Regions from separate parts of the Paenibacillus sp. J31R122 genome, predicted to be linked through region 2. Evidence: riboswitches for the same ligand, from Rfam matches in the RefSeq annotation. Region 2 holds a riboswitch; each other region holds the start of a gene.
The links. Region 2 has a riboswitch for cyclic di-AMP ahead of AC0YN7_RS27305 (ubiquitin-like domain-containing protein). Riboswitches for the same ligand answer to the same signal wherever they lie in the genome.
Positions count from the first base shown of each region.

Region 1 (10,224 bases), on a different contig from region 2:
TCTTCATCTTCAAAATTATATGGATTTTTGTAAATATTAGAGTAATAGTATTCTGATTCCAATAAATCTCTAATTTTATTGAAAACATTATTGGTGGCATGAAATCCATTGCTGATGGGAACGGTGAAGGCAAGCGAGCCATTATGAAATCCATCTAAAGAACCGGAAAGCTCTCGCTTGACTATAGATTCAACTGCTTCAATCTTTTCTTTGATAGGCTGCTCTTTGTAAATTTGAATGCAGAAATTTCCACCATGTTTTATAAATTCAAAATCTCCGTTAGGATGGAGTTTTATTGTATCTCCTTTCGCAAGGCCGAGAGCTAGCCCTGGAGATGCACATAATTTGAATTTTTGATTTCTTAGGTATTCTGCAGGAAGCTCTTCTAAAACTGTTCCCTGTGAATTTTTTTCAGCAAAAACCTTAATCAATGTTAATTTATCTTCCATACGTCGCTCCTCAACTGCCTCTACATATACATTTCGACAAACTCACTTCTAACATTCCTCTTTTCCCAATATGATCCATAATAGCATTTCAACTATCAATTATTATAACAGTCAACGAATAAGTAAATAGAGAGAATGTATTAAATTGTAATAAAAAAGGGACTAACGAGCTATTTGCTCGTTAGTCCGGGTGCTCAGAAGACAACTTTAGTACTAAACTCCATATGGATTCTACAGTCCAGTTTTTTAGATTTAAGGCTCGTCCTTACTTCCAGCCCCATTTTTGAAAGATTTGGTGAGATTTTTCCGTTTTTAAATAATCAATAAATTGCTGTGCCTCTTTTTTCTGATCGGTGATTTTCGTCAGGGCGATCGGCGTTCCACGATAGAGCTTTTCTTCTTCGGGCAGTTCGACCAGGTCCGTCACATCTTGGAGCCGGTAATGCCACGATTCATAGGTAATCCAGGCGTCCAGGCTCGAATTCGCTTTCCATTGTTCAATGGCCTCGGCACTCGACTTTACAGAAAGGTTAATATTTTGGTAAATGCCTTCGATCAGCCCTTTTCTGCCTGCCAGGTCCTCCCACAGGCCAAGCTGGCCAGCCCCATTCACATCGAGTATTTTTACCCCTTTTTTCGTTAAATCCTCCAAGCTTTCAATCTTCTTAGGATTTCCTTTCCTCACCAATATTCCTGCAGCACGCGGGTAAAGCTCCGTTCGTGATTTAGTGTCGATCATTTCGGGGTGGTTAAAGATAAAGTCCTGCAGCATATACTCGGAGCCACCGAAAATAATATCTGCATCTTGCTTTGCTTGGCCGATCCATTTGCCCTCTGGTCCGGCTGTTACTTCCACCTTGATTCCCGTTTCAACTGAAAAATGTTCAGCAGCTTCCTTGATCGGTCCAAGTGGTCCGCCCGGTCCGTACACCCGGATGACATGACCACCTTGGCTGGAATTTGGTATCGCCTGGGACGCAGTCGTACGGTCCATTTTTGCATAGGCTGACAATCCGGTAGCAGTAATGACAAAGAGCAGTAGAGCTGATAGAAACACGGTCTTCTTCATAATTTTTCCTCCATTTTATACGTGATTTTTATCTGTGCTTTTTAAGGAAACGAAGGGAGGCTATAAACGGTTTGATTATAATTGCAAAATGGTTAGAAAGTTTCATACACTATTGAAAATTAGTCTGGTGAAAAATAAATCAAGGTACCTTCGTAGGTAATCAACTTGTTGAGGGAGTACTAAGTACTTCACCATCCCACGGGTCTAAGCCCTTACATTCCTTCTGGACAGCAAGGAATATGAAAACATAGCGTCGAATAAGAAAAATATGTTAGTTTCTTGGCAGATTACTGTCCCAATGCTTCCCAACTTTTTAATTGGAGCTGATTTCAATGGATATGGAACAACGAAGGACTTGGAATGAAAACCATAAGATGTTAACTGAAATCATATTAAATCCAAATGAACATGTTCGAGCGATTGAACTATTTCTCAATCATCACGCTTTGTTATACTCATCAAAGATGAGTAATGATTGCATCAATACATTGGAGGATTACGTTTTGGAAAGTCTGGAGGAAAGTACATTAAGGAAGTATCCAGTAAATGCTTCAGATACAACAAATTCAATCGTATGGCATCTCTGGCATATTGCAAGAGTCGAGGACATGACGATTAATATTTTAGTTGCAGACAGTCAGCAGGTGCTTCATTCTGATAATTGGCTACAAAAAATGAACATCAAATTTCCCCATAGCGGAAACAGCATGAGTGATGACAATATCGCAGAACTAAGTTCACTTATTAATATTGATGCACTATTAGAATATAGAATAGCTGTGGGAAAACAAACACGACAAATAATTTCGTCACTGCAACCAGGCGAGTTCAGAGATAAAGTTCAAGATTGTAGAATCAAAAGGTTGTTTGATGAAAATGCTATTCTTCAAGAAGCAAGTGGTATTGCTGAATATTGGAGCAAGAAGACTATTGCGGGACTTGTGTTAATGCCAGCAACAAGACATAATTTTTTACATTTGAACAAATGTGCCCGTATAAAGAATAAGTTGCAAACGGAAATGAAAAAATTAAACCGACAAACTAAACAAACGGCAACACAATAGCCCCAATTTACCGCCTTTTGGATAAGGCGGTTTTCATTTTGTCATTAATCAACAATGTTAATTAACAAAGCCTAAAAATAAAAAAGCCACGATTTCCGCAGCTCCTTAAATATATATGTGTATAATTATTTAATGATAAAGGATACAATCCCTAAAATTATGCATAAAACCCCACTTAATAATTGTCCGATCCCTGAGGCTTGTCCATGTATTAGAAGATTAAATAAATTTTTTCTCTTCTGATTCTTTCCAACAAACGCTTCATCCGTTTTCATTCTATATATGCCCCATAATACTAAGACTACTCCAAATAGTATAAACAATAATTTTAATGCCATATTTTTGACCTCCATGATGTATGATTTCTATATTGAATTTTTCTCACTAATTATATTTTCGAACGATGATCAGTCATCTTCCTCAAATATAAAAACCTCTTCGATAGACAAATTAAAAACTGAAGATATTCGATAGGCTAGTAAAACAGATGGATTATATTGCTGTTTCTCTAAAGATATAATTGTTCTTGAAGAAACACTTACTTTATCAGCTAGTTCTTGTTGTTTGATACCACGTTCTATACGTAACTCCTTTATTCTATTTTTCATAGTCTACTCCTAATTAAAGAACATGATTATAATATTTTTTGGCTATTAAGTTCGTACTCGCACACAAAACTATAATCAGAAATAAAGCAATATTCGTTGGAATTGTAAGCCAATTTGAAAGAAACATCATCAGTATCGTCACCATCATTAGAATTCGCATGGTAAAGAGTGAAGCTTTTCCTTCGATGATATCATCTCTTTCGTCATATTCTTTGGACATCTCTCGATCCAACTGTTTTCTATTCGCCTTATATTTAACGTGAGAAGTTATAGCGAAAGCTAAAAGTCCTACTCCTACCAACAATATTGAAATCCCAGAAACAAATCCTTCTGTTGTATTAGCTATCGTGTTATTCCAAATGATTTCAAATAACCCCATGATGATAAGGGCTAATGAGCATAAATAAAGCTCTGTAAATCTATTTTTCAAGCAAGTCACCCCTAACATCTCGCAATATGAAGTTTACTTCACGTGAAGTTAACTTCATATTAACCAGTCTTGATGGAGTAGTCAATAGTTAGTTTTTGTTATGCAATGGCTTCCCTTCCTTACTTATCCTTAAATACCATTTATTATAAGGATAAGTAGAGATAAGAGGTGAGGCTGATGAATGCAAAGGAAGCGTCGATGATGCTAGGAGTTCACTATAAGACAATCCTGAACATGATAAATGACGGTCGTTTGGCAGCTACGAAAACCGATTCTGGGGATTGGGAAATTAGTGAAAGTAATCTTGCGGCTAGAGAGCAGCGTATCGAGGATAAAGAGTTTTCGGCAATCTACACACATATGGCCGTCCAGATGATCGAGAAAGAGCACGGCCGAACCGTCAAAGCCGCTCGAGAGGATCTGATCTTTATAGCGCGATCGATAGTCAAATACGCTGAAAGTCCGAACGAGTTTAACCAACAGGTAAAGCGTCTTGAAAAAGCACTAGATGCTTACAAGGCAGCTGAAGCTTTCATATATACAGTTGAGTCGATTCGAAAGCAATTGGACGTAGAAGGTCAAAGGTAGTTCTTAGAACGATTTTTAAATTATTTAATATACAAAAAAACAAGCCTACAATATGCATGCAGGCTTGTTCTCTTCTAATCTTTATGATCTTTACTAGTCATTTCGGAATAGGCATCCTCAGATATTACACGACGAGCTGTAACATATCTTTTTTCGTAATAGTTTTCGGAGAGTTTGCTAATCCGGACACCTTTACTGCTTGAAGAGTGAGCAAATTGTCCGTTTCCTATAAATATACCCGCATGAGAAACACCTTTGCCATCCGTATTAAAAAACACAAGATCGCCAGGTTTTAAATCTTCTTGATCTACTTTTATTCCTTCCTCAGATTGTGCTTTTGAGGTTCTAGGAAGATCAACATCATACTGATTGAATATGTACAATATGAATCCCGAACAATCAAACCCTTTAACAGTTGTTCCGCCCCACTTATAAGGGGTTCCGACCACTTTATCAACTGCATGTTTGATATCCATTCCATTTGCGAAAGCGCTCCCCGCAAAGGTAAAACACATAACACTCAATAACAATGATGCCACAATTTTCTTCACAACTTGGTTCTCCCTTCGATGCCTACGAGGTTAGCTAAGGGTTCGGAAGAAGGTTTCCCTATAATCATTGAACAATCGATTAATTCACCCGAGTGGATCCCCCGTTTCCTAAAAAGGAATTAGGCAAAATACAATTATTTTTCTTACGTTTCTATTATTTTTCTTACGGTTTTATAAATTTCTATTTTTTTCTTACTAATCCTTCTTTATAAACATTAGAAAAATCTAATATCCACAATATGTATTTAAGCTTGAGTCCCCTAGTACTTACCCATAATTTCCAACTTGAATAAACTATTATATTTTGATATTCTCGTAGAGAAAATTTTTTCAACCAAGAGAGGAACACCAAAATGAAAAACCTTTATTTTCGCAGCTCGATCTTCTTACTTTTATTTATGCTTCTGATTTATCCTCTTCATTCTGTACAAGTGAAAGCGGCCGAGATCGCTCCTTTGGAAAACTACTTTCCGGCAGACATTGATGAACACTGGGCTTATTACGAGCTGGACAATTTTGTGAACGCAGATTTGTTACGGGGTTATGTGGATCAAGAAGGAATTGTAACGCTAAAGCCAAACCATTCCATAAGCCGCGCGGAGTTTGTTTCGATTTTGGTTCGCGCATTAGGTTTGACAAGCGATGTGCCTGGAACGACTTTCACTGACGTCGAGCAAGGAAAATGGTACTCCGATTCGATTCGCATTGCCAGCTCCTTAGGTATCGTTAACGGGATTAGTGAAACAAAATTTGGTCCAAATCAACTTATTAAACGCGGCGAGATCGCTACAATGGTTGTTAGAGCCTTTTCTTCATCTGTACAATTTGAAGGAGAAATGAAGCAATTTAAAGATGTACCCGAATATTACGCTAAACCATCTATTATAAAGGCAAGTCAAGCTGGTATTGTACGAGGAGCCACTGAAACGGAATTCAAGCCTTTCGCCAATGCGAAACGTGCTGAAGCTGTTGTCATGTTGCAGCGTGCGTTAGATTTGCAAAATAGCGCATTACCTGAAGATGGTCTACTCACAACTGCAGTTTTAGATTCAGAGGAAAAGGAAAATCAAGTAATCAAAGATAAAACATACGATCAATTTGATGATGTCTATGCGCAATTTTATACCGGTTATTATTTAGCGTTTAGCCATTCATATTCTGAAGAACTAATTTCCCTGGTAGACCAAGGTTATGAAATTGAAATGGAGAAAATCAGTGAACAAGTACTAACGGTCATTGATAAAACAGATCGATTCGCCGTGGTGGAGTCGACAGGCGGAAGCTACAAAGTAAAAACTACTAAAGCTAACGATCAAACCACAGAAACAGTAGCAACCGACGGTATTTACTTATTGAAGAAAATGAACGACAACAGCTGGAAAATCTACATGTACTACCAGGATGAGCAGCAATAAACGAGCTAAATCTTTTGATAGTTTTCCTATAAAAAAGGAGTATGAACTACTAACGTTCATACTCTTTTTTGTATCCTTCTACTTACGCAGAGATCTCAAATAAATAGACCTAGAAGCTGCTTGTAAGAATATAGTTTAAGATTGATTCCTTGCAAACTATTGGCCACCACATTGCCGGCGATTATGACTTCGCTAGCGATTTCGTACCAACAGTGGAAAACTCGGATGCCTTAGTGCAGCAGTTGTACGCCCACGCAGTGAAATCACCTTGAGATCGAAACCATTCTAACCAATGCTATTATAAATTTGAATCGCGATTTGAATGACATACTTATCTGTTTCCCCAACAGCTAAATAACTAAGTAATTCATATTCGTATGCATTACCAATAATGGTCAAATTATTATCAGCAATATACAATAACAAAAGAGGAAGGCTGCTGACATCATGCATCGGCAGCCTTCCTCATTAACAGAACATTTAACATCGAATAAGTTAGATAACGAAGGTGGCTTGGACCTTCCCTCGGTTGGACTTTCACCCACTAGATGATGCGTGCCTCTGTGCACGCTAGAAAATAAAAAAAGAGCTACCCGAAGGTAGCTCCTGCTGAGCTGCCGTAAGACAGCCTTCTTTCAACCGATCCAACGGATCGCACGTGCTTATTATTTCATTTGCATTTCTTTTGTCGGTCCCATCACACCCGGTACCGTCAAGCCCGCCTGACGAAGCAGAACCGTCATTTGACCGCGATGATGCGTTTGGTGGTCGATGAACTGGCGCAGGAACTTTCCGCGTGGCGTTAGCCCCATAAATCCGTTGATTTCTTCCGCCATTTGCTCGTCGTTCAATGTCTTCGCCTCACGATTGTAAGCTTCGATAACCGCCTCGTATTTCTCCACGATCTCCGCCATTTGATCCGGCACCTTAGCACCGCGCTCAACGCCCGGAATTTGCAAGCCGGCGAAGTGACCGAAAGCTCCCGCCGATCCTACCAAATGCCAAGCCAACCAGCCCAGCGAGTTATGACCTTCTACAATTGCCGTATCCATCTTATCGTCTGTGATTGCCTTCATAACCGCCAGCGTGCCAGCCGACGACGCTGTCCATTCTTCCAGAAAGTCTTCTACTTTACGGTACATATATTGTTCGCCTCCCAAATCAGTCTCCGTTCTATTCTAATACGATTGGACGGCAAATTCAAACGGCTTATGGGTATCAGAGCCGAGGTGATTCCATGTGTCAGACTCCTGATGGGACACTTCCATTCAAACCCATCCTTCAAGAAATCCTGGGAACCATTCAATTGCGGATGTGCGCCCAATTCCAGATAATAATCCTTCAATACAGGCCTCCTCACGCGGTTAAGCGTTCTTCTATTTTCATAATCAGCTGCTCCAGATGAACCCTCCATGTCTCCCAGCTCGGAGAATCGCGCCACAGCTCCACGATTTCTCTTCCACCATCCTCATCCGGCACTTCATCCCGAATATCCGTCAGATAATGCAAGATCAAGCGCAAGGACGTTTCATCGGCTGTGAATGAACGGATAGTTAGAAGGGATTTTTTCTCCTCTTCATGACCGTACTCCAGCTTCCCCGTTTCCTGAAACATCAGATAAAGTTCCGCAAGTGCCAACGCTGTGTTGTCATAATAAAAATCAATCTCTTCAAATGACCTCCCAAGTAAACCTTCTTCCTTCATGACTGCGATTAGTTCGGTAAGCTCCAAACTCAAATGATCTGGAATACGATCCTGCAGAAAATCGATGACATCCAATCCTTCATCACTTTCCAGTGCTTTAATGCCCCATGATCCCATCTCTAGTTCCTCCCTGTCTGTATGGATTGCCCAGTTTACCAGCCGTTCCTCCCATTGGGAGTAGATTCCTCATCATCCAGTCCCATCACCCATTCGTCTTCTTCTGCTTAGTCCAACTCCGCACGGGAAAATAAATCACGTATCAAGGTATCATCCTCACAAGCAGCCTTAAAACCTAGAGCAAACCTCTCCAGCGCTTCACCGTCCGTTGAGTAAGCACAGAACATACTCGCTTCCGGATCAAATTGGATCTGAGCTGCCAGCTCCGGCATGATTTCTTCGATGAAAACAGCGGCTAAAGAACCCCAGTCATAGCCGTTTCCTTCAACCCCCTCGTCAGCACGTTCCGCAAAAATTTTATTTTTATAGCTCCCCACATTCAAAATCAGCGACACCGAATCCGCATGATCCACCCATACGAAGGGTAAAAGGGGTTCTGCATCCGGAGATGGATAATACTTTTGTGAGGTTGTGATGACAGGATCAGATGTGCCCTTCTTTTTCATCTGGCCTGCAAGGCTTTTCTTGGACATCTGCACGAAGTTGTGGGCCTGCTTGTCCGCTGGATTCAATTGATATGCTATCTCAAACTGTTGCAACGCTTCCTCATATTTCCCGGAATAGTAGTAAGCGTACCCTAAACGAAAATACCATAGGGAATCCTCCTTCCCCTGATCCTGCACGGATAATAACAAGCTGATAGCCTCATCATAGCCGTCTATATTGTTATAAGCGCGTGCCAGATGACCCGTGAGTTCATAGTCTATATCAGTGTCGGGCAATGCCACGATCTCGTCTATAATCTTTTGATGATCCCCCTGTTCAAACCATCTGTTTAATTGTTTCAACCGTTCTTTTTTCATGGACAGGATTCCCCTCTCATATCACGCTGAATATCACATGTTGTTTTGCTGCCAATGCCTTTTCGTAAAAAGCCAGAAGAGCGTAAAACTCACTCTTTAGCTCATGCCAAAGCGTTTCTTTGCGATTCTCCTCCCAAATGCGTGGATAGATGTTATTACTGCGAAAGGCAGCTAAATCAAAGTCCGGCTCCAGCTCGTCAAAGTCCACTTGCTTCATCGCCTGGATTATACCGGCCAGCTCATCCTGTTCGGTGCAAGCAAAAAATCCGTCATCCTCCCCAACATCAAACACATGAGCACATACCACGGATTCGCTAAGCCGGTGGCCTTCAATCGGCTCGCTTGCCGAAACGCCAGTAAGCAAGAAATGCAGGCCGTCCCATAGCTTGTCTATCTCATAGCTCGGACTCCCTGCCTCAATCAGCTCTTCCAGCGTATCCATCAGACCTTCGCCGTCCATCTCCATCATTTGCTCCAACGTATCCTCGCTTACCATCACGTATTGCCCGAGCATCCCCATATGCTTCTCCCCTTGCCTTCTCTAATACTTATCCCTTCCGGTTCGCTGCTGCCCAGACAGCAACGAAACCGTCCGCGCACTCGCCCTTCTCTTTTTGCAGCCGTTTTTGAAGATTGTCCAGGCTGCCCCAGATCAGTTCCACCAGATGGCTGGCATAATGGGGAGCCAATGGCTCCATGATCCCGGCGAGAGCTTGCAGATTCGCTGCGGTTTCGTAATCTGCGCGATATTTGGTGAATTTGCCGTCCTGGCAGCTAAGCAGACAAGCCGCTATCGTCGGCAGCGTCGTTTCGTCAATCCCATATTGCATTATGAATGCCCCGGCAAAAGCAGCCTGAACGGACTGATGCTCATCATCTACGCGTTCCATATAGGCCTCCACGAGCGGAAAATAACGTCGATTCGCCAGTCCCAATCCGAACACGGCATACGTACCGGGCATGCAGTTTTTCTCACCCTCTGTGTCTTCATACCATTCATGCTCCACCATCGCCAGCCGCGCGTAAGTCTCCAGCTTCGGATGCAACTCCTCATACTGCAAGGCATTAGCAAAGAAACGATGGGTTTGTGATTTCGCCAGACCGGGAACAGACACTATGTTTTTGGCTTGCGATTTCAGCTTGATCTGATAGCTTCGGAAGAAACCTTTCTCCAGCAGGCGACAAATAAAATCGAGACCCTTCGCATAACTGTCCGCGCACTCTTCCTTGATTCGAATGGTGATAATCGAGAAAACGTCATGAGCCTGACATTCGATCTGTTCATCCTTATAATGGATATCTTCTGCAGGAAGTGTTCCGCTGCCCTCCTTGATCACCTTAACCGCCTGTATACTGCCTAGTTCCT
Region 1 is NZ_JBWDNM010000019.1:39,810-50,033, forward strand. Features, by position in the region: gene AC0YN7_RS25495 (DUF4265 domain-containing protein) at 1-449, opposite strand, end outside; gene AC0YN7_RS25500 (extracellular solute-binding protein) at 715-1,518, opposite strand; gene AC0YN7_RS25505 (DinB family protein) at 1,851-2,582, shown strand; gene AC0YN7_RS25510 (hypothetical protein) at 2,708-2,920, opposite strand; gene AC0YN7_RS25515 (helix-turn-helix transcriptional regulator) at 2,990-3,190, opposite strand; gene AC0YN7_RS25520 (DUF2178 domain-containing protein) at 3,204-3,629, opposite strand; gene AC0YN7_RS25525 (hypothetical protein) at 3,798-4,208, shown strand; gene AC0YN7_RS25530 (C40 family peptidase) at 4,283-4,759, opposite strand; cyclic di-AMP (ydaO/yuaA leader) riboswitch at 4,764-4,895, opposite strand; gene AC0YN7_RS25535 (S-layer homology domain-containing protein) at 5,113-6,174, shown strand; gene AC0YN7_RS25540 (hypothetical protein) at 6,460-6,627, opposite strand; gene AC0YN7_RS25545 (DinB family protein) at 6,840-7,316, opposite strand; gene AC0YN7_RS25550 (DUF4259 domain-containing protein) at 7,531-7,995, opposite strand; gene AC0YN7_RS25555 (Imm51 family immunity protein) at 8,103-8,858, opposite strand; gene AC0YN7_RS25560 (YfbM family protein) at 8,875-9,378, opposite strand; gene AC0YN7_RS25565 (DUF6138 family protein) at 9,407-10,224, opposite strand, start outside.
Region 1: linked by a shared signal. The riboswitch ahead of AC0YN7_RS25530 (C40 family peptidase) and the one ahead of AC0YN7_RS27305 (ubiquitin-like domain-containing protein) in region 2 are both predicted to bind cyclic di-AMP.

Region 2 (10,224 bases):
AGTGGGCGGAAGAAAATGATACTATTCTGAGTGACTTATGCGACCGTTTCATGAATCGTAAATTATATAAATATATTACGATTGAAAACCCGGATGAAGCACTATTAAATGAAATAAGTGATGGCTTCTCTTCTATCGGTTTACATCCTGATTATCATATGATGATTGATTTCCCATTTGACCTGCCATATGACGTGTATCGACCGGATAAAAAAGAGGGAGAAAAGGAAGGAAAAGCGCCGATTTTGTTGTTAGATGGCCAAGGAGAAATAAGTGAAATATCTGCCAAATCCGACATTGTTCGTTCTATTACCGGCCTGCATCAAGGGCAATATCATTTGTATTATCCAGAGGAGCCGTTAAAACAATCTGCGCATTTATTAAGCGCTTCGTTAAAAAAATTATTCAAGCTGGACTAAAGGAGCCTGACACTAACATGACATTACTGTTTGATACCCATACACATCTAGACTCGACCAAGTTTGACGAGGACCGTACAGAGGTTATAGAACGCGCAAGAGCCGCAGGTGTACATATGCTTGTAAATATAGGCTTTAATCGTGAAACGATTCCCACGACTATGGCGCTTGCGGAGCAGTATGATTTTATTTATGCGGCTGTCGGCTGGCACCCCGTGGACAGCATAGATATGCTACCAGAGGATTTGGAATGGATCGAGCGGCTGTGCTCTCATGAGAAGGTCGTTGCCATTGGAGAGATTGGACTGGATTATCACTGGGATACGTCGCCTAAAGAAGTGCAGCAGCGTGTATTTCGTGAACAAATTAGACTTGCGCGCAAGGTTGGAAAACCTATTGTTATTCATAACCGAGATGCGCATGAGGATGTCATTCGTATTCTTCAGGAAGAAAATGCAGCAGAGGTCGGCGGTGTGATGCATTGCTTCTCAGGAAGCTGGGAGACAGCTAAGCAATGCTTAGATATGAACTTTTATATTTCATTCGGCGGTCCTGTTACTTTCCAAAATGCTCGCGTTCCAAAAGAGGTAGTGAAGAGGGTTCCGCTCGACCGATTATTGATCGAAACCGATGCCCCATATTTAGCTCCAAGTCCATTTCGAGGGAAGCGAAATGAGTCAGCATATGTGTCTCGTGTAGCAGAGACGATAGCTGAATTACTGGGCAAAACAGTAGATGAAATCGCATCAATTACGAGTGAAAATGGTAAAAAATGTTTCAACATTGATTGATAATACGTGAATTCGAGAGAATTAGAGACATTTAGGGCGTAAAAACTAATTTTTATAGAGGTAATCGCCGATTTTTACCGTCTTTACCCCTCTTTTTAGCTAAAATCGTCTTTTATCGCATCTTTACAACTAGGCGCAGATGAAGGTATGATTCATCTCAGAGCATTAAACTTTTGTATTGGATTTCCAGTTTGCGCTTAATCTCCATTCGGAGAGCGGGGGAACCAGGTGCGGGAAAAATTACCGCATTTTGAATTCTTCAGGGGTGAATTTCTTAGCCGATGCCATGAGCATTGTACTACGAATAGGGCTGCTCTCTTGCCCGAACCCGTCAGCTAACCTCGTAAGCGTTTATAGAGAGTGATCAAACCTCGTGCCCATTTTTTTTGTATCCCTAGTGTAAAAACCCGGGAAGCCACGAAACAGATCCTCTGTCGACGGCTTCTTTTTATTTTCGAATAAACGGGATTTTGTCGACATAGGGTTAGAGATGGGGATGGGAGGTTAGATAGCATTACTGGTTTGCGTGCTTGCACGCCAATATACTATAGTCGCGTCAGTTGTATCATGCGTAACACTTGGCGGCGGGGCTATGAAGGAGGACCGATGAAGTGGGATTATTCCAGGTAAAGGACACCCATGGGAAACGATCATCCAGCATGTCTTTCGCATTGCGATGGAAGCGTGAAAACTTGCGTTTGATTCTTTTGAGTGCTATTATCTCAATCGCTATGACTTTCATGTTTTTGGTGTTGTTGTACGGAACGGCTGTCAAAAGCGTCTCCGTAGTAGTGAATGGACAAGAAACCGTTGTTGAAACGAAGCAATGGGTCCTGCAACGCCTACTGGATGAACAAGCTATCGCAATTGGACCACATGATGAGGTGTCAATGCCGCTTAACGCGGCGATAAAGGACGGAGATCGTATTGAGGTAACTCAAGCGATACCGGTAATTGTGAAGGCTGATGGCAAGGCATCGACTGTATACACGACAGAGAGAACAGTGCAGGCGGCGATCGAGGAATTAAATATTCCTGTTCGTGGTCAAGATAAAGTATCACCTCCGCTGGAATCAGTCATTAATGCGGAAACGACGGTTACTGTAGTTCGTGTCGATACAAAGGTATCGGAAACGAAACATGTATTGCCGTTCTCTATCGTAAAGAAAGACGATCCAACGCTGGAAAAGGGTAAGGAAAAGCTCGTGAAGACCGGTAAGGAAGGGCTTGTTGTTGAACGAATCGAGAACCAATATGAGGATGGTGTATTGGTATCAAAGAAGTCGGTCAACAAGGTTGTGCAGACAGCATCAGTCGATCAGGTTGTAGCAGTCGGCTCAAAGAAGGAAGAGCCTAAAGTATCGGTGCTCTCGAATAAGACTCAGAGTGTACCAACACTGACTAAGAACGGTGTGAAGTTCAAGGCGAAGAAAGTAATTAAGAACTTCACCTTAACTGCATATTCTGCAGGCGTAGAGTCGACAGGTAAGGATGATAGCCATCCACAGTATGGAATTACTGCATCGGGTGCCCGTGTTAAAGAGGGACGGACCATTGCGGTAGACCCGAAAGTTATTCCAATTGGCTGGTGGGTATACATCGAAGGTATAGGTTTCCGCCGCGCGGAAGATAAGGGCGGGGCCGTTAAAGGCAATAAAATCGATATTTATTTTGATAGCTCCAAGAGTGCGGATAAGTTCGGTAGGAAGAAAGGTTATACGGTCTATTTATTAGGACCGAATAAACCTACCGCAAGCTAATTTAAGGGGTTATCATCATCATATCGTAAAATGCAATTAAATATGCCATCATAAGGAGAGGCACTGCCTCTTCTTTTTGCATGTTTGCGGACAAGTTAGGTTAATAGTAACAGTAGCAACTGAGGCCATCCGTAGACGTTGGAGCGAGTGATAATTCAGGAAGGGAATGGTCTTAGTGATCAAGGAGATCATTGTCGTTGAAGGCAAGGATGATACTATAGCTATTAAACGAGCAGTTGAGGCGGATACGATTGAAACGAACGGATCTGCGATCGGCGAGGATGTACTGCGCCGGATTGCTCTGGCTAACGAGCGCCGCGGTGTTATTATTTTTACGGATCCCGACTATGCTGGCGAGCGAATTCGCAAAATTGTTGCGCGTCATGCGCCGGGCTGCAAGCATGCTTTTTTACCACAAGAGAAAGCTTTGTACAAAGGTGATATCGGAATTGAGAATGCAAGCCCGGAAGCCATTCGCGGAGCACTCTCAGAGCTTCGTACGGAGACTCTAGATGAAGAGGGAGAGATAACCTTCGAGGACTTAATGGAAGCAGGGTTGATTGTGCATCCAGACGCGTCTAATCGTCGATTAATCATAGGCAAAATACTTGGTATTGGTTATGCGAATGGTAAGCAGTTTTATAAGCGCTGTACAAGCTTCCGTATCTCTAAGGCGGAATTTACGGCTGCGCTTCGTGAGATGGAAGAGAAACTGGAGGGATAAGCCATGAGCGAATTGGAACAGCAGAAGCAGGGCATTACGGCAGCGATAAAAAAACAAACGGCGTTAGAAGTAGCGACACCAAAGCGGACAAAAGAAATAATTGCGAAATACGGCTTCTCCTTTAAGAAGAGTCTGGGACAAAATTTTCTGATCGACCAAAATATATTAAACAACATTGTCACAGCAGCAGAGCTTGATGAAACGAAGGGCGCGCTAGAAATCGGACCGGGCATTGGTGCGCTTACACAGAGGCTTGCAGCGGTAGCAGGCAAAGTGACAGCGGTAGAGATTGATAATCGACTTATACCGATTCTGAGAGAGGTACTCGCGGATGAATCTCATACAACGGTCATTCATGGCGATGTGTTAAAGCTCGATTTGAAGCAATTGTTCGAAGATCAGTTTGGCGATGTTTCAGGAGTTAGCGTAGTGGCTAACCTGCCTTACTACGTAACCACGCCTATACTTATGAAGCTGCTTGAGAAGCGTCTCCCGCTTGAGCACATCGTGGTTATGATTCAGAAGGAAGTAGCCGAGCGAATGGCGGCAAAGCCAGGAAGCAAGACTTATGGCAGTTTAAGCGTCGCGGTTCAGTATTACTGCGTGCCTAAGCTCGTGTGTATGGTGCCAAACACCGTATTTATTCCACAGCCGAACGTTGATTCTGCGGTTATAAAGCTATCGCTTCGTGATAAGCCCGCTGTCGATGTTCCAGATGAAGACCATTTCTTTCGAGTTGTTCAAGCGAGTTTTGCACAGCGTCGCAAGACACTGGCTAATAATTTGACCGCATTCGTTGGCAAAGAGCGACGTGAGGCCTTAAATGAGCTGCTGCTGAGGAATGAAATAGATCCAATTCGCCGGGGCGAGACACTCTCCCTAGAGGAATTCGCACGTATAAGCCGCGGTATGCTGGAAGAGGGCTGGCGGTAGTTACACGGGATCAGCATAAAGTACTCACCATTCGTCTTTCCTGCCCATAAGATAGACGAAGAGGTGATTTACCCATGAAGCAAGGGGACCTGGTCGTCCGCAAATCGTATGGCGGTGATGTGCTGTTCCGAGTTGAAGTTGTTCGTACACATAATGCCATACTAAAAGGCACGGACTACCGATTGTTGGCGGATGCTCCGATTCCTGATCTGTCGGTCGTAAACGACCCAGAATCGACGAGAGCGGTGCAGCAAGTCCGTATTAAAGTTAACGACTCTTTACAGCGGATGCACTCTCAGAGAGAGCGTCAAGCCATTGAAACAGAAGATAACATTCGGCAAGCGGTGCATCAGAGCAAAGCATTCTTTGAGGTGCCCGGCAAGGTTCTCCATCTCGATGGAGACAGCAACTATTTGAGAAAGAGCATGCAATTGTATAATACGATGCATGTCCCTTCGCATGGCCTTCATGTGCATGAATCACAGATGGCGGAAGTGCTGTATCGTCTATTGCCGCAGATCAAACCAGATATCGTCGTTATTACGGGGCACGATGGTGTGCTCAAGCATCGCACACCAATGGACCTGTATAGTTTAAGCAGCTACAAAAATTCACAGAACTTTGTTAACGCAGTCCGTATTGCTCGCGAGTATGAGAAGAACAGAGATGGATTGATTGTTATTGCGGGAGCGTGTCAGTCCCATTTTGAAGCGCTGTTGCAGGTAGGGTCTAACTTCGCCAGCTCACCAGGTCGTATATTGATTCATGCTCTAGACCCGGTATATATTGCCATAAAAGCAAGCTACACGTCGATTCGCGACACCATTAACTTGGCGGATGTTATTCACGGAACGATAAGCGGGATAGATGGTGTAGGCGGCATAGAAACTATGGGTCGCTTCCGAGTAGGTTTACCGAAGCCGAAAGTAACGGCAGGGGTGTCTGCATTGAAAACAACTTCTTAATATAACTAACTTTACGTGAAATATGCATGATTTTTAAAAAAATGGGTGAAATCACCGTTGACAAGAGAATATTCCGGCTGATATAATATTTTGCCTTATTTGACAACTACCCTCTTTTTGTTTATAATGGACAAGGAAAGAGGTGGTAGTGGACAATGGCAAAAAATGCGCTATTGGATATTAAACGCAGTTTGGAAGCTCACGTTGGTTCCAAAATCCGTCTTCGAGCTAACGGTGGTCGACGAAAGACTATCGAACGAACCGGTGTGTTGGAAGATATCTACCCTTCTGTTTTCATTGTTAAACTGGATGAGGAGCAGCATGCCTTTAAGCGTGTCTCTTACAGTTATGCGGATATACTGACGGAGTCGGTGGAAGTGACCGTATGCAATGATGAGGGTCAAGTCCGTATCGCCCATATTCAACAATAGATTAATATATGGCCGAATGAGGCAGTTTAGCGCAGATCGCATCTGCGCTTTTTTTTGTTTATAATGGTTGATTAGTAAATTGCTCAAATCACAACGCGAGCTGTGGGGGTATTGTGCACATGGCTTTGAAGCATACTATTGGAACTACTGCACCAGACGATGGCGTTAGTGGTTTATGTATATTGCAATTAATTAATTGCAGTGGTCGTTAATATGGAGTCGGAGGGATTAAAAATGGGTCGAAGAAGTCGAGGCATTATGTCGGAGCAATTGAAATATGAGCTCGCTAAGGATCTTGGATTTTATGATACAGTTCAGCAAGAAGGCTGGGGCGGTATCCGTGCAAAGGATGCTGGAAATATGGTGAAAAGAGCTATTGAACTTGCAGAGCAAGCAGCAGCTAAATCTAATCGTCCATAAGGAAAAAAGGACTCCTATTAATTAAAAAAAGCTAAGCTGCTGGCTGTCAGAAATTAGTTGATCGCCAGCTCTTAGCTTTTATTGCGTTCGTTTGGTATAATAAGGTTTAAGCTTAAGGACGAACGGGTGAACTTATCAGATGAAAATATATGAAAAAGCTCCTGCCAAAATTAATTTGGTGCTTGATGTACTGCGAAAGCGTGATGACGGCTACCATGAGGTTGAAATGATAATGACTATGGTCGACCTCGCGGACCGTCTAGAAATGGAAGAGCTTAATAGAGATACGATTATTATATCAAGCCAAGTTGGCTACATACCGCTCGATGAGAAGAACCTTGCATTTCAAGCGGCTAGGCTTATTAAAGAGCGCTATGACGTAAGACAAGGCGTTTATATTCATTTAGACAAAAAAATACCGGTTGCTGCAGGTCTTGCCGGTGGAAGCAGCGACGCAGCTGCCGCACTTCGAGGCTTGAATCGACTGTGGAAGCTTCAAATCCCGGAGGACGAGCTATGTCGCCTTGGAGCTGAGCTAGGCTCTGACGTACCGTTCTGTGTAACTGGTGGAACAGCTATTGCTCGCGGACGCGGAGAGCGCCTTGAGCATATCGACAACCCGCCGCAATGCTGGGTTGTACTTGCGAAGCCGCCAATCAACGTATCCACTGCTGACGTATACGGTCGATTCCGCGCGAATGAGCTGAAGGAGCATCCATCTATCGCCAATATGACTGACGCGCTGGCAAGAGGCTCTTTTAATGATATATGCGAAGGGCTTGGCAATGTATTGGAGAATGTTACTCTGGGCGTATATCCTGAGGTCATGCAGCTTAAGGAAATTATGATTAAGCTTGGGGCAGATGGCGTATTAATGTCGGGAAGCGGGCCTACTGTATTCGGTCTTGTATCGAAGGAAGCCAAGCTTTCACGTATTTATAATGGGTTACGCGGATTTTGTAAAGAAGTGTATGTGGTAAGAATGCTCACATAGGAATGACGTTGTTCTTGATTAAATCCGTATAAAAATGTTATATTGGCATTATATTATTCGGATTTAGTGGGGGGAGATGTGCTTGAAGAAGTTGAAACGGAGCTCACGGTTGGTAGAAATGACACAGTACCTGTTAACTCGACCCCACACGTTAATTTCACTTACAGCATTTGCTGATCGATACCAGTCGGCGAAATCATCCATTAGTGAGGATTTAGCCATAATAAAAGAAGTGTTCGAGGAAGAAGGTATCGGACAGCTTCAGACTCTTGCCGGAGCGGCAGGCGGAGTAAAATATACACCTAAGATGGAAGAAGAAACAGCTCTTTCTATTATGACGAGCATATGCCGCCAGCTTGAGCAGCCTGAAAGGGTTCTTCCCGGGGGCTATTTGTATATTACTGATATGTTAGGCGAGCCGGAGCTGCTTGCTGATGTCGGAAGAATGTTTGCTACTGCATTCGCGGACCGGAAGATCGACGTCATTATGACGGTGGAAACAAAGGGGATACCATTGGCATACGCTACGGCTGCTTGCCTCAACATTCCTGTTGTGATTGTAAGACGGGACAATAAGGTAACTGAGGGCTCCGCCGTCAGTATTAATTATGTGTCCGGGTCGACGAAGCGAATTCAGACGATGTCACTTGCACGCAGAGCGCTGAAGGAGCAATCGCGAGTGCTCATTATCGATGATTTCATGAAAGCCGGCGGCACCATTCAAGGCATGATGGATCTACTGTTCGAGTTTAAGGCCATCGTTGCAGGAGTTGGTGTATTTGTAGAGTCAGGCGAAGTGGAGCTTGAGGAGCGGTTGCTGGAGGATTACGTGTCGCTAGCTAAGCTAACGGCAGTTGATACGAAGACAAAGCAAACTACAGCTGTTGCAGGTAACTATTTTAAATTATAAGGGTATGGATGCATTATTCTTTGCATCACGCTCCGAGAGGTTGGTTATCCATGACAAAGAAGCAAATACCACAAGTAATATCTACAGATCAAGCTCCTGCTGCGATCGGTCCCTATTCCCAAGCGATTAAGCTTGGCGGATTATTGTTTACTTCCGGTCAAATTCCACTGGATGCGTCGGGGCAGCTTGTTGAGGGCGGAATTGAGGAGCAAACCCATCAAGTATTCAAAAATTTAGATGCTGTTCTTACAGCTGCTGGATCCGGCCTTCAGGATGTTGTTAAAGCGACTGTATTTCTAAAGGATATGAATCAGTTTGCAACGGTCAACGGCATCTATGCTTCTTACTTCGGAGACCATAAACCGGCACGTTCTGCTGTTGAAGTGGCAAGGCTTCCAAAGGATGTTCTTGTCGAAATAGAGGTCATTGCATCGACAAATGTCGAATGATAACGAAAAAAATTCAAAATCAAAAAAAAAGTTTAAAAAGTGCTTCATTTTACCAAAAAACTAGCAGGATTTAGCACAAAAACGTGGAAATATACACCAAGTCTCTGATAGACAAAGGTGGTGAACACAAGTGCAAATTACTGATGTCAGACTCCGCCGTGTAAATTCGGAAGGACGCATGAAGGCCATCGCATCCATTACCATTGATAATGAATTCGTTGTTCACGATATTCGTGTGATTGATGGTAACAATGGAATGTTTGTTGCAATGCCGAGCAAGCGTACTCCGGATGGAGAGTTTCGGGATATCGCTCATCCGATCTCTTCAACGACCCGTGAGAAGATTCAAGCTGCAGTACTCGCTGAATACGAGCGCGCAGCAGAAGAAGTTGTAATTGAAGAAGGAGCTTAACCAGAGCATTTCATGAGTGTTTGGAATGATTGGAGAAGAGGGCCACGGCTCTCTTTTCTTTTTTTTGAAAATAGAGAAAGTATATGATTTACCTTAACTAGGCATATAGTTCAACGCGAAACGAGCTTACGCCGCCTAAGATGGCGAAGACCGTTTACGCCTATAGCGTATAATATATTGTATAATGGATATTAAATAATGAATAATTTCTATTTAAGCAGGGGGTTTTTAATTTGAAAATCATGGCGATTGTGCTTGCTGCGGGACAGGGTAAGCGAATGAAATCGAAATTATATAAGGTTCTTCATCCAGTATGCGGCAAGCCGATGGTAGAGCATGTTCTCGATACGGTGAAGGAAGCTTCCTCGGAGCGTACTGTTGTTATTGTAGGCCATGGGGCTGAGCTGGTGAAGTCACATTTAGGCGATGCAGCGGAGTATGTATTACAAGAACAGCAGCTTGGTACGGGGCATGCAGTGCGTCAAGCAGAGGAATTGCTTGGCGGTGAGGAAGGGACGACAATCGTCGTCTGCGGCGATACCCCCCTTGTTCAAGCTTCAACAATTACTGCAATGCTTGAGCTGCATGCTTCTAATGGGGCGGCTGCGACGGTACTAACAGCCTCCTTTGACAATCCAACGGGCTACGGACGTGTTCTGCGTGATGATGACGGCTCTGTACAGCGTATTGTCGAGCAAAAGGATTGCTCACCTGATGAAGCTGCAGTTAAGGAAATTAATACAGGGACGTATTGCTTCGATAATAAAAAGCTATTCAAAGCGCTCGCCAAGGTTACAAGTAACAACGTACAGGGTGAGTATTATTTGACGGATGTTATTGGCATATTCCGTGAAGCGGGAGAATCGGTTCAGGGCTATTGCACAGATGATCTGGCAGAAGCAATAGGAGTTAATGATCGTGTTGCGTTGGCGGAGGCTGAGCAGCTTATGCGCGCTCGTATTAATCGTGGCCATTTGCTGAATGGCGTAACCTTCATTGATGTGGCATCCGCCTAT
Region 2 is NZ_JBWDNM010000023.1:46,373-56,596, reverse strand. Features, by position in the region: gene AC0YN7_RS27315 (HD domain-containing protein) at 1-419, shown strand, start outside; gene AC0YN7_RS27310 (TatD family hydrolase) at 437-1,210, shown strand; cyclic di-AMP (ydaO/yuaA leader) riboswitch at 1,395-1,576, shown strand; gene AC0YN7_RS27305 (ubiquitin-like domain-containing protein) at 1,822-2,970, shown strand; gene rnmV (ribonuclease M5) at 3,146-3,694, shown strand; gene rsmA (16S rRNA (adenine(1518)-N(6)/adenine(1519)-N(6))-dimethyltransferase RsmA) at 3,698-4,627, shown strand; gene yabG (sporulation peptidase YabG) at 4,702-5,592, shown strand; gene veg (biofilm formation stimulator Veg) at 5,748-6,023, shown strand; gene AC0YN7_RS27280 (small, acid-soluble spore protein, alpha/beta type) at 6,258-6,443, shown strand; gene ispE (4-(cytidine 5'-diphospho)-2-C-methyl-D-erythritol kinase) at 6,583-7,437, shown strand; gene purR (pur operon repressor) at 7,520-8,347, shown strand; gene AC0YN7_RS27265 (RidA family protein) at 8,398-8,796, shown strand; gene spoVG (septation regulator SpoVG) at 8,927-9,208, shown strand; gene glmU (bifunctional UDP-N-acetylglucosamine diphosphorylase/glucosamine-1-phosphate N-acetyltransferase GlmU) at 9,442-10,224, shown strand, end outside.

Region 3 (10,224 bases), on a different contig from region 2:
GCAATTACCTCTATCTTACCATATTTCGTATAACAAAGGCAAATAACATTTAACTATTTTCTTGACTTTTGCGGCCCATCATTGTAATATGCGGTTTTTCTCCATTCGGTAGGTGTACCTTGTCACATAAGTTTTCATAAAATGGCGGTTGAATGCCTGATTTCTGATTTATTGGATATTCTAAGAATGGGATGAAGCAAGCTTATACCAAAGGAGGATGAATGGTATGGAAAGCACAAAGGATTTTATTGATAAAGTGCATGATACGCAGCGTAAAGCAGAACGAAACAAAAGACGCGGCGGTCATGGTACCCCTGCCAAAGTACTGTCCACTAAGCAGCATAGTACCAATAAGTAAAGCAATCGAGCAGCATTACCAATAAGCAATACATTTGAGCAGGCCCATGCGCAATTGCATGGGCTGTTTAGAACCGCATATGCGGGCACAGGTTCGGTTATTCTTAAATTTCAATGCCATTTTAGACGGTTGCGGTCTTGAGGACCCTTGCTCCTCTTCGCTGGGGCGTATTTGGCCCATCTGTACAAATACGTGCTCCCGTGTACGCTAATGTATAATCGATCGATGCTCATTTAGTTTCAACAATTGATGGGTTAGCTCGATCAGTAAACACACTCCTGCGATTTAACTTCATATTCTGAAACTAATCCTGCTATATTCCTATGTTGACACGCTTTAGTTTCACAGTATGAACCTAATTGATGAGTTGGCTCGATCAGTGAACCCACTCCTGCGATTTAACTGCATATTCTGAAACTAATTCGGCTCTATTCCTATGATGACACGCTTTAGTTTCACAGTATGAACTTATTTCCTTCCCCCAACCTCAGCTAATGAACCCCTCTATTCAGGGATTTTTACAGACTAGCGATCTGTTATTTATGGAAAAAGAGTCAGATAAGCTGCTTTTTGTTTGCTCCTATTATTAGAGTAGGTTTACACGGAGTAGTGTATGAAGATAAAAACCAGGCTGCCGTATCATGAATACGACAGCCTGTTCCTTATCTATTACTGACGATCAACTTTATAACCTTTCTTCTCAAGCAGCGGTACTATTCCATCTTCACCAAGCATATGCGCCGCACCTACAACTACAAAGTATGATGAACCGTCCTTTTTCTTCAAATATCCGTCGATTTTTTCGACCATCGCATGATTGCGATCTGTCAGCATAGCTTTATTCAGCTCAGCCTGCTCCGCAGCTTCCAATGTCACGTCGAGAAGTATCTTTTCATCACCCGTTTTCCACATTTCTGTCAATATATCAATGCCTGATTCTTCTGCATAATAGTTCTCAATAGTACCTATACCAACTCTAGCTGCAAGTTTCAAATTCCTTCAACGTAATACGAGAGTCAAATAATCAAGTTTCATAATGTTGGATATTATTCCTAATATTAATTCATCTGACTGGAAGAAACGAAAAGATAATTTCTGAAGAAGCAAGCAATTACGTGAATTGTTTTATTATCAGTTGTATCTGAACATAAAGAACATAAAGAATACAAAAAAAACAGCAGCCCCGGCGGAACTCCCGCTAGTCTACTGTTTTAGGATGATTCTATGATGTTACATACGTGAGCGGATACTATCAATATAGGCTTTGGACTGCGCCATTTGAATCTCCGCAGCCTCCTCCATAATGATATGCACTTGAGGCTTGTATTGATTAAGAAGTCTCATATATAGCTCATAATTCATCCTGCCGAGTCCCGCTGCAACCGTCTCCAGCCTGCCATCCTCAACTAAAATGCAGTCTTTCGCATGGGCTGCAATAATGCGGTCTCCGAGAAGCTCGAACGCTTCCATAATGACTTGATCCTGATGCTCAAAGTTGATTGCCGTCAACAGGTTTCCAGGATCGAGCACAACACCGATGTTGGAGGAAGGAACCTCCTCCAGCATCCGAGCGAGCTGAGGCGCAGTACCGATCAAATGATCGTTTGCCGCCTCTAAGCCAACAAACACGCCCCATTTCTCTGCTTCCTCTACGAGCTCCTCCAACGTTTCCTTCATGATAGACCAATCGCGTTCTGTATAGTCGTTGCCTTCATTCCGCCCTGTCTCTGCCGCTACCATTGGAGCTCCAAAAAACTTCGCGTATCGAAGCAATTCTTTAAATCGATTCACATTAGCACGGCGTTGCTCATCATTACGGTCGAATAGATGAACATAGCAGCCGAGTACCGATATTGAAACACCATTTTTGTGAAACTCCTCACCGATCGCGTTGGCAAGACCCGGACTTATGTTGCCGGGCCTGCTGAAATCGACATCGCTGATTGCTTTCCACAAAGCCAGCTGTACATGACTAAAGCCGCTTGCCGCTACCCTTGAAGCAAGCTCCTTGTACGGCAAGCTTCCGAATAAATGAGCTAATACACCGACTGACATGAGATCGTCTCCTTCTATTTATACGCTTCCTTTCAGCGCTGTCTCCACCTTCGGCGTGACGTACACTTTTTTGGCCAAGTAAGACTGTGCAATCATGAATATCCCGCCCGTTACCCAATACAACGAAATTGCCGCAGGTGCAGATAGTGCGAAAATCCCCATCATAATGGGGGATAAGTATCCCATGAAAGCCATCTGCTTGGCCTGTGCGTTCTCTGCTCCTGTCTGAGCCGGCTGCGATACTTTAAACTGGATAAAATAGATAACCGCTGCAATGATTGGCAATACAACGTCCGGTGAACCCAGCTTAAACCATAGAAAGGAATGATCCGCGATCTCTGGCGTCAGCCTAATGGCTGAATATAAGCCCATCAAGATTGGCATTTGGATGAGCATAGGCAGACAACCGATCGCAAGCGGGTTAACCTGATGCTTCTGGTACAGCTGCATCGTTTCCTGCTGCTGCTTCTGCTTGGAAGCGGCATCCGTTTTCCCCTTATACTTGTCCTTTATCAGCTTAAGCTCAGGCTGAAGCACGGACATTTTCTGCTTCATCTGATGCTGCGAACGATATTGACGCATCATGAGCGGCAGCAGCGCGAGCCTAATGATGAGAGTGATTCCGATAATCGCAAAGCCGTAATTGCCTTGAAACAGATCAGCAAGATATTGCAGCACAGCTGACAAGGGATAAATGATGTAATGATTAAACACACCCGGCGTATCTCCGTCAATCGTACCGCTAGCCGATCCGCATCCGCTAATTAGAAGCAAACCTGCCAGCATGATGCCGGCTATTAACACACGTCCATATCTTAATGAAGGGAATACATTGTTCTTCTGCATAAAAATCCTCCTCGTTTGTTTGAAAATAGCGCAACAAACGAGGCTGAGCAGTCTGCTATATCGTCATCGGGTGATTCCTTTCGTTTCACTTTTCTAGCTAGCCAGTGGTGAATCGGAACGTTGCGGATAAGCATCTGCTGAGGCAGAGCAATAAACAACACGTTTATAACCTGACTTCGCTCCCAGTATTCATAAGCCCCAGAATGCAAATGAGAAGCATAGGCATAGGCCAATGAGCAAAGCAAGCTAATGGAAAATATATATGGGGCGACGTCATGCAGCTCAAGTTCGAACAATGTATTCACCTCCCTTCCTTGATAAAAATAGATTTTATGCTTTTTGGATAGTATAACAGTAAATATCGCCCAAATACGACTTCAATACTCATAAAGATGTTACAAAACCGTGCTGCTAGGTTATTTACAAATGGATACCGTAAATCATATAATTTCTAAGTTGCCTACTCATAAAGGGTTGCATCGACTTGATTGCACACATACACAACTTAGAAGAAAGAGGACACTATGAATCGAAAAAAGTTATCATTCCTTTACATCACTCTCATCACGTTCGTCGTTCTGGTTCTGGTCTTTGGGCAATTGTTTCAGCTAGGAACCGCTGACTCGCATTCCGTCAGTGCTGCAAGTGCAACTGACTCGCCCCTATCTGGACAGAAAAAGAAGCTTGTGATGGGTACCTCGCCTGACTATCCGCCTTATGAGAGCGTGGATGCCAAAAATAATGGTGAAATAATCGGCTTAGATATTGATATTGCCAAGTATATCACCGATAAGCTCGGTTATGAACTGGAAATCACAAGTATGGATTTCAACGGTCTAGTTGCCGCACTTCAAACAGGTCGCGTCGACTTCGTTATGTCCGGTATGTCCGCTACAGAAGAACGAAAGGCGAGCGTTGATTTTTCCACTACTTATTACGCGGCCCGCAACACAATTGTTTCCAAAAAGTCTGCTCCGATTGAAACAGCTGAGTCGCTGGCTGGGAAACAGGTTGGCGTTCAGCTTGGTTCTGTACAGGATCTCCTCGCAGAAACAATTGAAGGGGCGCAGCTCAAGAAGCTGAATAAAATTCCAGATCTAATTCTGGAGCTCAAGTCAAACCGTATTGATGCTGCCATCGTGGAGGATGCTGTCGCTGTCGAAATGACTAATGCAAACCCTGATTTGGTCATGAACTTCCTTCCAGCCGATTCGGCTGAGAATGGCTATGCTATAGCTTTTCCGAAAGACTCAGCACTAACAGCTGCTTTTAACGGCGTGCTCTCGGAGATGTCCGATAACGGAAAGCTGGAGGAAATCATACAAAAGTGGTTTTCAGCAGAGAAGAAGCCATCCGATAAGCTGCTTAATCTGAATATTGACTTCAGCGTACTGCAGGGCTATATCCCTTATATTCTAAAAGGTATTAATGTAACACTGCTCTTTACGCTTGTCTCAGCGATTTTCGGATTTATTTGGGGTTCGATATTATCACTATTCAAAATATCCGGCATTAAGCCGCTCGAGTGGTTCGCTACGGCTTATACATCCGTATTCCGCGGCACACCGCTGTTAGTGCAGCTCACAATCATCTATTACGCGACTCCACAGCTATTCAACTATGATATACCTGCCTTGATGGCGGCCGGGCTCGCATTCGGTCTAAACTCTGCTGCTTATTTGTCCGAGACAATTCGCGGCGGTATTATGGCGGTTGATAAAGGGCAGCGCGAGGCGGCTATCGCACTCGGCATCCCATATCGCACGATGATGATCCGTATCATCTTCCCGCAGGCTTTGCGCAATATTTTGCCTGCACTCGTAAACGAATGCGTTGCATTGCTGAAGGAATCATCGCTCGTATCCGTCATCGGTGTATCCGATTTATTACGGCGCGCAAATGTCGTGCAGTCCATCGAGTTCCGTGCATTAGAGGTGCTCTTGTTTATCGGCGCGATTTATTACGTGCTCGTTCTCATTTTAACTTCGTTTGCCCGTAAGCTCGAAAGGAGGCTGCGCCGCAGTGATTAATGTAAAGGATTTAACTATAACATTCGGGAAAAATCAGGTTTTAAAAGGAATTTCTACGTCGATTGAGCGCGGTGAGGTGGTGGCGTTGATCGGGCCATCCGGTTCAGGAAAATCCACCTTCCTTCGCTGCTTAAATAGGCTTGAGACGCCAACTTCAGGATCTATTACTATTGCCGGTGCTTCGATAACCGATCCAAAAGCGGATATCGCCGGTGTACGTCAGCATATCGGTATGGTATTTCAGCATTTTCACTTGTTCCCGCATATGACCGTAATCGATAATATTACTTTCGCTCCAATGAAGGTTAAAGGCGTGTCGCTTGAGCAGGCTCGCCTGAAGGCAAAGGAGCTGCTCGAAAGTGTCGGCCTATCGGATAAAGCGGATAGCTTTCCGTCCCGCTTGTCAGGCGGTCAGAAGCAGCGTGTCGCTATCGCCCGCAGCCTTGCGATGGAGCCAGACATTATGCTGTTCGATGAGCCTACTTCAGCGCTCGACCCGGAAATGGTCAAAGAGGTGCTGAATGTCATCCGCGGTCTTGCGGACAGCGGCATGACTATGCTCATCGTAACCCACGAGATGAAGTTCGCAAGAGAGGCAGCGGACACGATCTATTTCCTCGACGACGGCAAGCTTGTCGAGCGTACGAAACCAGAGCAATTTTTCACTAACCCGCAAAGCGAACGCGCCAAGAGATTTCTGGAGCAGGTCCTGTAAGAATCGTTAGCGAAAATATAGCATTAAAATGTTTTCTAAAATGAACATCATTATGGACACAGCTTTATTTCATTGAACAAAAAAATTCAGCTCCATCATACAAAACAAATAGTGAGGTAAATCTCATTCACCATGAACCTAACTTCATGGCGAGTGAGGTTTGCCTCACTATTTCATTTTCAAGCCCCTAACTCCAACCATTTAATGAGGTTTCACTCACACATTAGTGAGTTTCCCTCACTAGTCGAAGCCCGCTCCTCGGTTCACTCGCCTTACACTTTAGAATCTGAGACTAATTTGACTCATTTTCTAATAAAGCCCTAATTAGTTCACTAAAGTGAATAGCCAGGTGTGCGTTCACTACCTCTTCCTACCTTACTCCTTACAGATCCTCTACCATAATTGTTGTCCGCCTCTTGAATAAGCCAATATCGGTACTTCAGCTAAAGACCTTGCCTTAAACCCGGGGTCGCAAAACTTTATTCGCTCCTTGCGCAAACAAGAGGGGCTTTCATTTGGGCAGTATCGCGTGAAAACGAGAATAAGCTAGTCTTTTAGAAAGCATAATAGGACTGCGAAAGATGAATTAAATAGGATCGATCCAGCATCTCATCATCTATAATAGGTTCATGAAATACGGTTCGCCTGTACAGGTTATCAGCTAAGTCTGACAAGGCAGATTTAACAAGATCGGTTCTATCCTGCCCCCATGCCTCAGCGTGAGATTGTACAAACACAAGCGCATCCGGTACGGAGAGGCCCTTGAGATGGTTGAAAACGGATGCCCATTGGACCAAATCCGAATATTTCTTCTCACATGGAAGTATATATTCACCCCAGCCATTAATGCTGCCGCTGGCGATTTTCAATAGTCCGCAATTGCTTCCGCCATTGATTTCGGGCATCTGTTTCTCGATCGTCCTGCAGTCAAACCGATAGATTTCCATTAAGCCAACTCTACAGTTCTTCAAGTAGTCACTATGTATAGCAGGCAGAGGTTTAGTGATATTCAATGCTGCCACTCTTCTTTCTCCATTAATTTGATATAAAATAGCACGCAAAGAAGCCCCTGAGCAGAGAAACTCTGCACACGGGCTTCTCTCGCATCATCATGCAAAGAAAGTACGGGTAGCGGTTCTCTCACAATACGCTTACGAGGTTAGCTGACGGATTCGGGCTTGCGAGCGCCCTACCTGCTACATGCTTTCAGCATGCCTTACAGGATTCACCCCATGAAGGATTCTAACTTACGAATACCTTCGTTTGGATCCCCCGCATCCCTATTCGGGATTTATGCGTTTCGGATAAGCAACTGCCTATCCTAATTTGATTCGGTATAGTATTGAACTGAATATTACTCCGGTAGTATAAAAATGTAAACTGTAATTTGAGCATTTTTTGCTTATTATTTGATCAATTTAGTCAATGAAAGCGTATTAATCCACATCATGCCCTTATTATCTACCACAATGCTTCTCCAAGCTGACTATTTTGCGATATGCGAGAGATACCGAGATAATAGCAGCTACAAGGAGCATATAAGGGTTGTGATAGTTATAAGATCCATCTGAATACCGTTTATTGTCAAATTTGAATCTTGGTGATTCTTTACAGGAATTTTTGTCAGGCGTATGATTCATCTCAGGATTCATACAACGATTCCTTGTTAGAACGCTTAATTTCCATTTAGGAAAACGGGGGAACCACATGAAAGTGTTGCACAGACGGTGTGAGAGCTGTTCTGGTGTGATGCTTGGGGTGAATCCCGGTCTCTGGAACGCATATCGTTCCCCAAGACTGGGTAGGGCGACTCTCACCGCCCGAATCCGTCAGCTAACCTCGTAAGCGTGGTATAGGCAGCAGCCATAAATGAGATTCATTTGGCAAGTGCTGCTTTGGAGAGAGAGGATGATGAGGCTTGTAATCGGAAGCTACGACCACAGGGCGTAAGGGCTGTGGTTTCTTAAAATATAGAAAATACGTTTCACCATGCATCTTAATCGCTGAATCCTTGAGCAAAGGAACGGGGGAACCAACAGCAGCCATGATACTTGAAGTCCTTAATAGGGACAATGTATCTGGCGCATGGGGTGAATCCTATGTGCAAGCTACTTGCGCATAGGTAGGGCGACTCTCACGCCCGAATCCGACAGCTAACCTCGCAAGCGTATCGAGAGAGGCAACGACTATCGTGCGAAAGACACGGGTTTATTTCCTGTGCCTTCAGAAGCCGCGAGAAGAGTTCCTCTTCTTGCAGGCTTCTTTTTTGTTGTCTTCTCTTCAATTAATCAGGAGGAGAATCGAAATGAAAGATCCAGAATGCATTCTTGTATCCGCACCGAACAACACAGGGGAAGGCTTCATTCGTCACCTAATTACTCAAGGTTTTCCTATCGCCGCTATCGCGAACAACTCAGAAGAAAAGCGAAGAATGGAATTACTTGGGGTGAAGCACATCCTAATAGTAGATACGAAAGATATAAATACTTGGGCTATACCGGATTTTTCTGTAGGTAAAGTATTCCTATTCGAAAGAAGCTTTACCCTTTGCTGCCGATATATTCAGATCTGTCGGAAATGGACGGCTAAGCCGATTTACGTCATCACACACACGAATAACCCGCGCATGATCTATAAAGCTGTGGGAGCGAATTATATCATCCATACCACTAGCAGCGAGGTCTCGTTTCTAGGTAGAACGCTTATCGAATAATCGGATTTAATAATTAAAAATACGGGGAGTGAACGTACATGTTAGATGTGTACATGGTATTGATTCTAGCCGCGACCTTTGGGTTATTTTCCGCATTTTTATTTTGGTGCGAACGCGTTATTCAGGATGCGGGAGGCGAACGAAAATGATCATCGTCTACATTTTTACGGTGTTTATCTTTGTATACCTGGGTTACGCCTTAATAAATCCGGAGAAATTTTAGTCTAATTTTCAACAAAGCTCTCTGAGGAGGATATGTAAAACATGGGCATTTTTCAAATTGCTATCGTTATTATCATATTGGTGCTGCTCGTTAAACCTTTGGGCACCTATTTGTTTCATGTATTCTCAAACGAAGAAAACCGGACGGATAAGTGGTTCTCCTTTGCGGAACGCCCCATTTACTGGCTGCTCGGTTTGAAAGAACGCAAAGGCATGACCTGGAAGGTTTACGCGCTTAGCTTTATCATTACGAACATCGTGCTCGTTGCCTTGGGTTATTTGATATTACGGATGCAGAAGTTTTTGCCTCTTAATCCGAACGGCATCGACAACATGGAACAAACGTTGTCATTCAATACGATTATCAGCTTTATGACCAATACGAACCTTCAACATTACAGCGGAGAAACCGGCTTGTCCTACTTCTCGCAAATGGCTGTCATTACAATGCTGATGTTTACCTCCGCCGCAACAGGCTTATGTGTCGCTATTGCATTCATAAGGGCGATTACGAGCAAGGGCGGAACGATAGGAAATTTCTTTCAAGACTTTGTAAAAGCGCATGTTCGCGTATTTTTACCGCTTGCTTTCATCGTCATGTTAGCGCTTGTGGCGCTTCAGGTTCCGCAAACGCTCGATTCTACATTAAAGGTAACGACCTTGGAAGGTGCTGAGCAGCAAATTGCGATCGGTCCGGTCGCTTCTCTGGAATCTATTAAGCATCTCGGAACGAACGGCGGAGGTTTTTTTGGAGTGAACTCCGCTCATCCATTTGAAAATCCGAATCCACTTACTAACGTGATCCATATTTTATCGATGTGGTGCTTATCGGCCGCACTGCCGTATACGTTCGGATTATTTGCCAAAAACCGCAAGCAGGGCTGGGTTATTTTCTCGGCTATGTTGATTTTGTTTCTTGTATTCTTATCTCTCAATTATTTCTCTGAGACAAAAGGTAGCCCTGTTATGAACGAGCTTGGTATTGATGCCTCCCAGGGCAGCATGGAGGGTAAAGAGGTTCGTTTCGGTATTGCTCAATCTAGTCTATTCACAACCGTAACCACAGCAGCGACAACAGGAAGTGTCAACAATATGCATGATACGCAGACGCCGCTTGGCAGCATTACACCTCTAGCACTAATGATGCTGAACAATGTTTTCGGAGGCAAGGGTGTTGGACTGATTAACATGCTGATGTACGCGGTTCTGGCCGTATTCCTTGCCGGTTTAATGGTCGGAAGGACACCGGAATTTCTCGGAAGGAAGATCGAAGCTCGCGAAATGA
Region 3 is NZ_JBWDNM010000005.1:347,661-357,884, reverse strand. Features, by position in the region: gene AC0YN7_RS11320 (DUF4023 domain-containing protein) at 227-358, shown strand; gene AC0YN7_RS11315 (TraB/GumN family protein) at 1,028-1,351, opposite strand; gene AC0YN7_RS11310 (sugar phosphate isomerase/epimerase family protein) at 1,589-2,413, opposite strand; gene yidC (membrane protein insertase YidC) at 2,432-3,259, opposite strand; gene AC0YN7_RS11300 (hypothetical protein) at 3,229-3,555, opposite strand; gene AC0YN7_RS11295 (ABC transporter substrate-binding protein/permease) at 3,784-5,289, shown strand; gene AC0YN7_RS11290 (amino acid ABC transporter ATP-binding protein) at 5,282-6,004, shown strand; gene AC0YN7_RS11285 (hypothetical protein) at 6,559-7,026, opposite strand; cyclic di-AMP (ydaO/yuaA leader) riboswitch at 7,137-7,312, opposite strand; cyclic di-AMP (ydaO/yuaA leader) riboswitch at 7,667-7,867, shown strand; cyclic di-AMP (ydaO/yuaA leader) riboswitch at 7,996-8,188, shown strand; gene AC0YN7_RS11280 (hypothetical protein) at 8,310-8,717, shown strand; gene AC0YN7_RS11275 (potassium-transporting ATPase subunit F) at 8,863-8,940, shown strand; gene kdpA (potassium-transporting ATPase subunit KdpA) at 8,982-10,224, shown strand, end outside.
Region 3: linked by a shared signal. The riboswitch ahead of AC0YN7_RS11280 (hypothetical protein) and the one ahead of AC0YN7_RS27305 (ubiquitin-like domain-containing protein) in region 2 are both predicted to bind cyclic di-AMP.